Regions from separate parts of the Trichocoleus desertorum AS-A10 genome, predicted to be linked through region 2. Evidence: predicted binding sites of a transcription regulator. Region 2 holds the regulator's gene; each other region holds the start of a gene.
The links. Region 2 encodes HrcA, which represses chaperone genes, less so after heat shock. Its sites were predicted from a motif close to ANTTAGCACTCNNNANTNNNGAGTGCTAANT; they were not measured.

Region 1 (3,283 bases), on a different contig from region 2:
CAGAAACGATTGTTCGGTAATAGCGTTCAGCAAAGGTGTTCAATAACAAGTTGTTCAGTAACGAGGATTAAGTTTAGGGTTGGCGATCGCGCTTTCGCCCTCTTAGCCAAGCTCCAATTCCCAATACGCCCAATCCCAGCAGACTGCCAACAGAACTGGATTCAGGAATTACAGTCGGGTTAGTCGTTGGAAAGAGGTTGCCGTAAATTTGCACATTGATATCTGATGACTTATTCCAGCCACCCCGCCCTGATAAACCACTAGCGCCATAAGTTCCTGGTAGACCCAGGTTATTGGAGTTCCAGGTGCCAACATAATCTGGCGTACCCTGCTTAATCCGCAGTAGCCGATAGAAATCATCTGCTCCTGCTGAGGGGGAGCCACTTAAAGCAGCATTGGATGCATGAAGGACAGGAAAGACATTCCAAGTGTCTAGGCTAGTAAAGCCATTGCCATCGACAAAGAACTGGTACAGTTGGCCTCCCTCAATCGCCCAATTGAGACCCGTAAAATCTATTTGCCAAATCTTACGGTATAGCTGAACTGGTTCTGCCCAATAGTTTCCACCATCCACATAGGTGACTTGAGAAATCTTAATCTGGGGGTCAGAACCATTGGTTGGTCCACTGTGGACTGTGCTCAATCCAGCTGCTCCTGAGTCTACCTGACCACCCCATAAGGTGAAGCTCTGCCAGAAGTTATTAGGAATCGTTGCTGCTGTATTCGCAACTCCAATCACTGCCCACACTCGCAAGGTGTCAACTAGATACTTTTGTCCTGCGATGCCAAACGAAAAGTCGTCGCCCAAGGGGTAAGAGTAGCCAGAGCCTATGCGATCGGCAAATCCCCAACTAATATTGCTACGGTCTGGATCAAAGGCAGGATGATTGGGGGCTGTATTATTGATGTTTTCGTTGGGTAATCCCCGGTCGAATAGTAAGGTTGCCTGAGCATCAGAACCAAAGCCCGTTGCTAGCGCTAGTGCTAGGAATAGAGATTGAAGGGCTGTACCTGTAGAGATCCCCATAAAATTCATGGTTCTCGAAAATGCATGATGGGGTTGGAAGTGGCCCAACCGAACTCTTTCCGCGACTGGGTAAAGCTGGCTAGGAAAGCTATAACTAACTGTGGCTAAACCAACTAACTGTAGATCAACTGAATCTGCTTAGGTTGCGATCGCAAGTACAAACTCTAAACCGAACTTCCAATGTTAAGTTGGCATGTCCTGATTTAAGAGCCCTAGTGTCCCTACGTAGAATTATCCAAAAAAATACATTCCAACTCTGATTGTAAAGGGTGAATGAATTTAAGCTTAGGTTGGATAAAAAGCTTTGGTAGCTAAGGCTACAAGGCTGAAACCTGATTTTTGATCATTCAGACCTATACGAATATTCAGGATTGAATTTCTGAATCAGCCAGTAAAAACACGGTATGTAGGACTTGATACAAAATTTAATTTTGCCCGTTTTTAGTCAAGAGCCAGATAAGAGGCTAAAAGCAGCACGAGCGCTTTAAGTGCATCAGCTCGAAACGATTAACACACAGGGATAGTAGCGATCGCCTATCGGTAAGACTGCAACCAGCAACAAATTTTAAGTTCGGGAACCCGTACAGCCGAATCAGTTGCAATCGTATCTGACCTTGGGTAGATTAGCACTCAGGGATGGAGAGTGCTAACGCCTCAATCCCCCGGATCAGATCGACCTATGACTGTGGACAAAAGCTTAGTGCTACAGCATGGGTTACGACATTTCAGGTTTGGCTTGACTAGACTGGGCCTGCCGAAATTGAACTGGATCTAAACCTGTAGTGTGGAGAATTTTTTATGGCAGCTGTATCTCTAAGCGTTTCTACCGTTAAGCCTTTGGGCGATCGCGTATTTGTTAAAGTCAGCGCGGCTGAAGAAAAAACCGCAGGTGGCATCCTTCTGCCTGACAACGCTAAGGAGAAGCCTCAGGTTGGAGAAGTTGTCCAAGTAGGTCCTGGCAAGCGTAACGACGATGGTGCTCGTCAGGAACTCGAAGTACAAATTGGGGACAAAGTACTGTACTCCAAGTATGCAGGGACCGACATAAAATTGGGTACCGAAGAGTACGTATTGCTCTCTGAGAAAGATATTCTCGCGATTGTTTCATAGTTTAGAAATCATTAGCCATTAACTGCTGAGGGTTGAACAAAGCTGCATCCTAAAGCTGGCACGAGTTAATTGCTAATTGCTAAACGCCAAAGCTTTCAAGATTCCATCTAATTCGTTGTCCTCATTACTGAACTTAAATCCTATGGCTAAGCGCATCATTTACAACGAAAACGCTCGTCGTGCTCTAGAAAAAGGCATGGACATCCTGGCTGAAGCTGTGGCTGTCACCTTGGGTCCCAAAGGCCGCAACGTAGTTCTAGAGAAGAAGTTCGGCGCACCCCAAATCGTCAACGATGGTGTCACGATCGCCAAAGAAATTGAACTTGAAGATCACGTTGAGAACACTGGCGTTTCCTTGATTCGCCAAGCTGCTTCTAAGACCAACGATGCAGCGGGTGATGGTACTACTACTGCAACCGTGCTGGCTCACGCCATCGTCAAGGAAGGTCTGCGTAACGTGGCTGCGGGTTCCAATGCGATTTCCCTCAAGCGCGGTATCGACAAAGGTACAGGCTTCTTGGTGGACAGAATTAGAGAGCACGCTCGCCCTGTTGAAGATTCCAAGGCGATCGCGCAAGTCGGTGCCATCTCTGCGGGTAACGACGATGAAGTTGGCCAAATGATTGCCAACGCAATGGATAAGGTGGGCAAGGAAGGCGTGATTTCCCTAGAAGAAGGGAAGTCCATGACCACCGAACTAGAAATCACCGAAGGGATGCGCTTTGATAAAGGCTATATCTCTCCCTACTTCGCTACCGACACCGAGCGGATGGAAGCAGTTCTAGATGAGCCTTTCATCTTGATCACCGACAAGAAAATTGCTTTGGTGCAAGATTTGGTGCCCGTACTAGAGCAAGTGGCTCGTGCTGGTCGCCCCTTGGTCATCATTGCAGAAGACATCGAGAAAGAAGCGCTCGCAACTTTGGTTGTGAACCGTCTACGTGGTGTTCTAAACGTTGCGGCTGTTAAAGCTCCTGGCTTTGGCGATCGCCGTAAGGCCATGCTCGAAGACATCGCTGTTCTAACTGGTGGTCAACTGATTACCGAAGATGCAGGTCTGAAACTAGATAGCACCAAGCTAGATAGCCTAGGTCGCGCTCGTCGCATCACCTTGACCAAAGACACCACCACCATCGTCGCTGAAGG
Region 2 (3,283 bases):
TGACCAGATCGGTCATGCGGGCTTCAAACAGCAAAGGCACTACCAGGACCACTGTGGGGTAAGCTTCTGCGGGTAAGGCTTGCAGTTGCGACTCCATGCGATCGCGCACGTACGGATGAATGCGCTGTTCCAACCACAATCGCTCGGCAGAGCTACTAAAGATAATCTTACCTAGGCGGCGGCGATCAAGGTCTCCATTGGCCAATAGGATACCAACGCCATAACGTTCAACAATTTCTTGAAACACATCTGAGTCTGGACCAACCGCTTCTCTAGCGTACAAATCGGCATCCAAAATGGGTAGCTGATAAGCAGAAGCTAGATAGTCAGAAACGGTTGTTTTGCCCATCCCAATTCCCCCAGTCAAACCAATTACCCGTTGGTCAGAGATTGGGGTCTGGGAAGCAGATGGCTGGGTCAGCTTTAGATCTGTAGAGCCGCGCTGTTCACGAAGGGTGTTTAAGCTTTGACTCATATCGTGAACCCGTACAGTTATGCAAAATGGTTGATTAAAGGCTTTTCGAGCCGTGGATCAGCACTCTAGGAAATTTTAACAAGTGAGATTACCTAGAAGAATAAAAGTTTGGCTTTCAATCAGCTTAAAGTTTCAGAGAGAAAATCAGCTGCCGCTTCTACCATCGCGATCGCATTTTCATACACCATGCGAGTCGGCCCCAAAACTCCCACACTACCAACGGGGACTGTGCCTCGTCGATAGGTGGCAGAAATCAGCGTACAAGTACGAATTGGTTCTAATCGATTTTCAGCTCCAATCCGCACCGTCGCTCTTTTACCTACTGAGTCAGAATCAGGGTATTCAAAAATTAAAGGCCACAGTTGGTCTTGTTCTTCCTCTAACAGGTGAATAATGGTTTGAATCTGTTGCAATTCCGAAAATTCTGGATGGCGTAACACCTCTGAAACGCCACTGACCAAAATTTGGGTTGTGCGGGGTGATTGAGTTCGCCGCATCAAATCAGCTAGTGAAGCTCGCAAACCATCTGCGTATTGTTCAAATTCTCGGCCCAGCTCGCTCCAGTCCAGCGAAGGCAATTCCGCCAGCGATCGCCCCCGCAGTTGATGATTCAAGAAATTGGATAAAATTTGCAACTCTCGCTCAACCAACTCCGGGTCTGCCAAGGCCTCCACTTGATTTTGAGCTGAGTCAGCTTGGGGCAGTTCCATCAAAACCGATTGGGTTTCATAAGCATCTGTCACCACAATCAGCATCACCTGCCTCGGCTCAATCTGCACGATTTGCAAATGGCGCAGTCGAGCCATGTTGGTCTGAGGCATCGTCACCAAAGTCACGTAACCACTCAGGGTTGCTAGAATTTGGGCCGCGCCTCGAAGCAAAGCTTCAAAACTCCAGCTATCCGAGTTCAGGCGATCGCTAAACAGTTGATCGACTTGGCGAGCCAAAGTCTCGGAAGGAGTAATTAACTGATCAACATAAATGCGATAACCAGAATCGGAAGGAATCCGCCCTGCTGAAGTATGTGGTTGATAAAGCAGCCCCGCCTTTTCTAAATACCCCATCGCGCTGCGAATCGTGGCTGGGCTGACACTCAGGTTATATTCTTCTACCAAAGCTTTTGAACCCACAGGTTCTGCGGTCGCAATGTAGTGACGGACGGTTGCCCAAAGAACCCGTTGCTGTCGATCGGTGAGATTCACTTGTACAGGCATGAGATCGGTAGCTGAATTTAACTGAGCTTCAAAAAATTGTCAAAAAATAAAGATTAAGTTAAGAAGGCCTACAAAAAGGGATTTACTGTTAGTCTTCCGTCTTTCCCGTCTTGGTTGAGAGCCTTAGAACCAGTGATTAAACTGACGATTCGAGTAGTGACTAGACTCTGATTGGTACTGGGATGCCACCAACATAGCAGATGCTTGGTTGTCTCTTTCGGACTGCTCCGTCAGCAGTAGCAAAAATAACCATCTTCCTGAGGCCTTGGAAGATCCTACTAGCTGCGATCGCTTCCAGCTTCTACTCAGTGACTATAGTCTATTAGTCCTCAATTCAGCAGCCCAAGTTCCTAAGCAGGTAGTTGTCGTGTTACAGCTAGCACTTGCAATGAAGAGCAACGACCCGTAACCCAGAACGCTAGTAACGAGGAATTGATGAATCAACTAAAACAGCGTATGCTTCGATGCCACCCTCAACATTCTTGATATTGGTGAACCCCTGGCTAGCTAACCATTGACACATCTGTGCTGATCGCATCCCGTGGTGGCAAAGCACAATCGTTTCTGCCTGGGGGTCGAAGCGGTTTTGTACTTGCTCTGACCAAGCTGCATATTCACTGAGCGGCAAATTAGTAAAGCCGGAGATGTTGGCGATCGCAACTTCTTGCGGTTCTCGTACATCAACCAACTGCAAGCCCTCAGGTGTTGCTAAACGTTTTGCCAGTTCCTCAACGCTCATTTGAGTAAAAGCTGGATTCGTAGATTGGTTGGTCATGAAATTGCCCGCTTGCTGGATCGCTCAGCCATAGACTCTAAACTGATTTTATCTGGGTTTAGAGCACTCTTGTCAGCTCAGTAGTGCCAAGTGCTAATGACGACTCAATACTTAACTTGTAGAGCAGAGGAATTCTAAGCGACAGAACGCTTGCCCAGCTTGTAGTGAACAAGGTTGCGTTCCTCGATTGGTGAGCTGCACCATGACTTCAGGAGTTTCTACGGCTCCAGCTTCATTGGTTTGTACTGTTGGTTCAAACCAAGCCACGGTTAGTTGATGTTGGCTGCGGAGCGCTTTGACTAGCTGGACTTGCACCGCAGAAGTCAAGCCCTTTAGTTGAAAGCCTAATTGACAAACGATGGTCTGTCCCGGTTCTAAAGTAATGCGATCGCAGCGTTTTGATATCCCCAAAGGCCCCTCTTGATAGGGTGCCTGCACCAAAAAATTCCGGGTTAGCCAGCAAGCAACAACTGTGGTTGCCAGATTCCCGGCAGTTTGGGGCGGGACCAAGGCAGGCGCAACCTTCACAACTGGAAAGCGCATTAAATGAGGTAGTTTTACTAAGTCAACTGCTGGCGTTCTACGAGTAGGCGTAGGGGATGCTGACCATACAGCCCTGCTTTGAATCGTGGTTTCTCTTGAAGTTTTAGTCAAAGCAGATGCAGAAGTTTGAGCCATGCCAGGTAAGGGGCCAGACAACGGAGAGATGGATGCCTCAGCTTCTATAACGCTGGGTTGATCAGCCAATGGAGAGTTCACTGACTCAGCTTCTTCAAACACGTCAATGATCACTAGATCGCTGAGAGTAGCGGATTCATC
Region 3 (3,283 bases), on a different contig from region 2:
CAATCAGGATTGAGTACTATTCCAGGACGTTAATTTTGCTGGTTGGGCAAAGTTCACTCCACCCAAGTCCAGAAATCTCATGGGATGAAGTTTTACGCCTAAAGCTAAAAAAGCAGCAGCTTGTAATAGCTACTGCTCCAATGAGTTTAGATGTTCAAACTAGCGTTGTAGCAGCAGGCCTACATCATGCCCATGCCGCCCATACCACCCATGCCACCCATGCCGCCCATGCCACCCATACCGCCCATGCCGCCCATATCTGGAGCACCAGCAGGAGGGTTCTTCTCAGGTCGCTCGACGATCACAGCTTCTGTGGTCAAGACCATGCTAGCGACAGAAGCCGCATCTAGCAGCGCCGATCGCACAACTTTAGCAGGGTCAATCACCCCAGCGGCGATCATGTCCTCGAACTTCTCAGAAATGACGTTGTAGCCCATGTTGAAGTCCATGTCACGCACTTTTTCCACGATGACAGAGCCTTCAACCCCTGCGTTGTCAGCAATCTGACGCAAAGGTGCTTCCAAAGCTTTAATCACGATATCAGCCCCAATCTTCTCTTCATCGTTTAGCTGGGCTTTGATTTCTTCCACCTTTTTAGTTAAGTGGATCAAGGTAGCCCCACCACCGGGTACTGTGCCTTCTTCTACGGCTGCTTTGGTAGCGTTCAAAGCATCTTCGATCCGCAGTTTCCGGTCTTTCAGTTCGGTTTCAGTCGCTGCCCCGACTTTGATCACAGCCACGCCACCTGCTAACTTAGCGAGGCGTTCTTGCAGCTTTTCTTTGTCGTAGTCTGAGTCGGTTCTTTCTAGCTCTTGGCGAATTTGGCTGACTCGCTTTTCAATGTCAGATTTTGTGCGATCGCTAACCTCAGCCACAATCGTGGTGTTGTCTTTAGTGATCGTTACTTTCCGAGCGGTTCCCAACATCTCTAGAGAGACGGCATCCAAGGTCAGGCCGACATCTTCAGAAACCATCTGGCCGCCAGTCACCACGGCAATATCTTGCAACATGGCTTTGCGGCGTTCACCAAAGCTGGGAGCTTTTACGGCAGCAGCATTCAAGACACCCCGCATTTTGTTGACTACCAAGGTAGCAAGGGCTTCACCCTCAATGTCCTCAGCAATAATCAATAGCGGCTGACCAGAGCGAGCAACTTTCTCCAGAACAGGCACTAGCTCTTGGATGGAACCAATTTTCTTGTCTGTGAGCAAAATGCGGGCGTTTTCGTAGTCCACCAGCATCCGTTCGCCATCGGTGACGAAGTAGGGAGAAATGTAACCCCGGTCGAACTGCATCCCTTCTACGACTTCAAGTTCGGTAGATAGAGACTTCGATTCTTCTACGGTGATTACGCCATCTTTGCCCACCCGATTCATGGCTTCGGCAATCATGGCTCCTACTTCTTCATCACCACCGGAAGAAACAGTGGCAACTTGAGCGATCGCGTCTCCTTCAACGGGTCTCGCGACCGCTCTGATTTCTTCTGCTAAGAGAGCTACTACCTTTTCGATCCCCCGGCGGAGGCTCACCGGATTAGTACCCGCAGCCACATTCTTTAAGCCTTCTCGAATCAGAGCTTGGGCTAGCACTGTGGCAGTCGTGGTACCATCCCCAGCAATATCCTTGGTTTTAGAAGCCACTTCCCGAATTAGCTGGGCTCCCGTCTGCTCTAAAGGATCTTCGAGTTCAATTTCTTTCGCGATCGTGACACCGTCATTAACGATCTGAGGTGCCCCGTACTTTTTCTCTAGCACCACGTTGCGGCCTTTGGGCCCTAGAGTAATCCGAACGGCATCTGCTAACGCATTCACACCTCGTTCCAACGCTCGCCGAGATTCTTCGCTGAATGCAACAATTTTTGCCATATTTCGTTCCCTACGCTTCCAACTAGAATTTAGCACTCTATCGGAATGAGTGCTAAACCGATCGCCTTCTTTGTAGAAATAAGCAGGGTTAAACCAGCGATCGCCTTACACTTGCAATTCAGGATGGATGAATCGGTATCCCGCAGTTTTGAGCTTTTGGTTAGATACCTTCGCATTGTAGGGGCGAGCACTAAGTTGCGATTCGTCCCAATTCACAGGGGCTAGATTGTAGCGCTGACACACCTGCTCAATCAGTTCTCGACTGGTTAGCGTCACTTCTTGCACCAGATTATATATTCCCTGGAGTTGGTGCTCTTGGGCAAAGGCGATCGCGCCCACGATGTCATCTAGGTGAATCCAATTACTCGGCTCTGCTCCTGTTCCTGGTCGAGTCGTGCCCGCCGCTCGCCCAAAAATTCGCTGGAGTTCTCGTCCTGGCCCATAAATACCGCCTAGCCGCAGTACACAAACCTTGAGTTGAGAATTCGCAGTGTTGAGCAATACCTGTTCAGTTTCCGCCAGAATTTCACCGTTGCGGTTGGCAGGTTGAACGGGTGAGGTTTCATCTACCCAATTGCCCTGCTGGTCACCATAAACGGCATAGCTCCCTGTGTAAATGAGTTGCTGCACACTCGGCGTTTGAGCGAGAACCTTAACTAAAGTTTTGGCGGTGTGCAGATAAGTTTCTTCATAGCTGTTAGGGGTACGCGCCCCCACACTCAGCAGCACGACTTGTTGATCCGCCAAAGCCTCAGCTAGTGAGGTTTCATCATTGCCTTGGGCTAAAACGGCATGGTCTGCGATCGCCTCCAGTTCTGACAAACGCGGCACGCTGGTTGTGGTAGCCGTGACAGTCCAGCCCGCTTGCTGCCAATGTCGAGCGGTTGCCATCCCGACATACCCACAGCCAATAATTGCAACTTTCACAGATCCTCCTTTCTTCTTCAGCAAACACAAAAAAACGGTAGAGGATTTAACGCTCTACCGCTTAACTATTAGTTATTTCTCAGAACTAAAGGCTATTCGGCCGCTTGAGGCAGTAGCTCGCGCTTCTCACCTTTCAGCACCTTCACCTGACCCTCATCTACATCCATAACGGCGGTGTCGCCATCCTGGATTCGGCCAGAGAGGATTTCTTCAGCGAGGCTATCTTCTAACAACCGCATGATGGCTCGACGTAACGGTCTAGCACCATAGCTGGGGTTGTAGCCTTCTTCCACCAACCGATCCTTGAACCGCTCAGTGACTTCCAGCGTGATGCCTTGCTCGCCGAGACGACGGAAGACCTCGTTTAGCATGATGTCGGCGATTTCCTTGACCTCGTCCTTCGTAAGTTGACGGAAGACAATAATCTCGTCAAGACGGTTAAGGAATTCTGGGCGGAAGTACTGTTTCAGTTCTTCGTTGACCAGCGAGCG

Region 1: a site for HrcA is predicted at 1,649-1,679, ahead of groES (co-chaperone GroES). Genes of this name have one in related genera too.
Region 3: a site for HrcA is predicted at 1,893-1,923, ahead of groL (chaperonin GroEL). Genes of this name have one in related genera too.

What each region holds. Positions count from the first base shown of each region.
Region 1 is NZ_JAMPKN010000003.1:229,290-232,572, forward strand. It holds gene NDA01_RS07860 (hypothetical protein) at 74-1,036, opposite strand; gene groES (co-chaperone GroES) at 1,826-2,137, shown strand; gene groL (chaperonin GroEL) at 2,280-3,283, shown strand, end outside.
Region 2 is NZ_JAMPKN010000005.1:46,777-50,059, forward strand. It holds gene coaE (dephospho-CoA kinase) at 1-475, opposite strand, end outside; gene hrcA (heat-inducible transcriptional repressor HrcA) at 595-1,689, opposite strand; gene NDA01_RS09880 (rhodanese-like domain-containing protein) at 2,108-2,464, opposite strand; gene NDA01_RS09885 (hypothetical protein) at 2,576-3,283, opposite strand, start outside.
Region 3 is NZ_JAMPKN010000002.1:245,109-248,391, forward strand. It holds gene groL (chaperonin GroEL) at 180-1,865, opposite strand; gene NDA01_RS04925 (SDR family oxidoreductase) at 1,971-2,792, opposite strand; gene NDA01_RS04930 (ATP-dependent Clp protease ATP-binding subunit) at 2,885-3,283, opposite strand, start outside.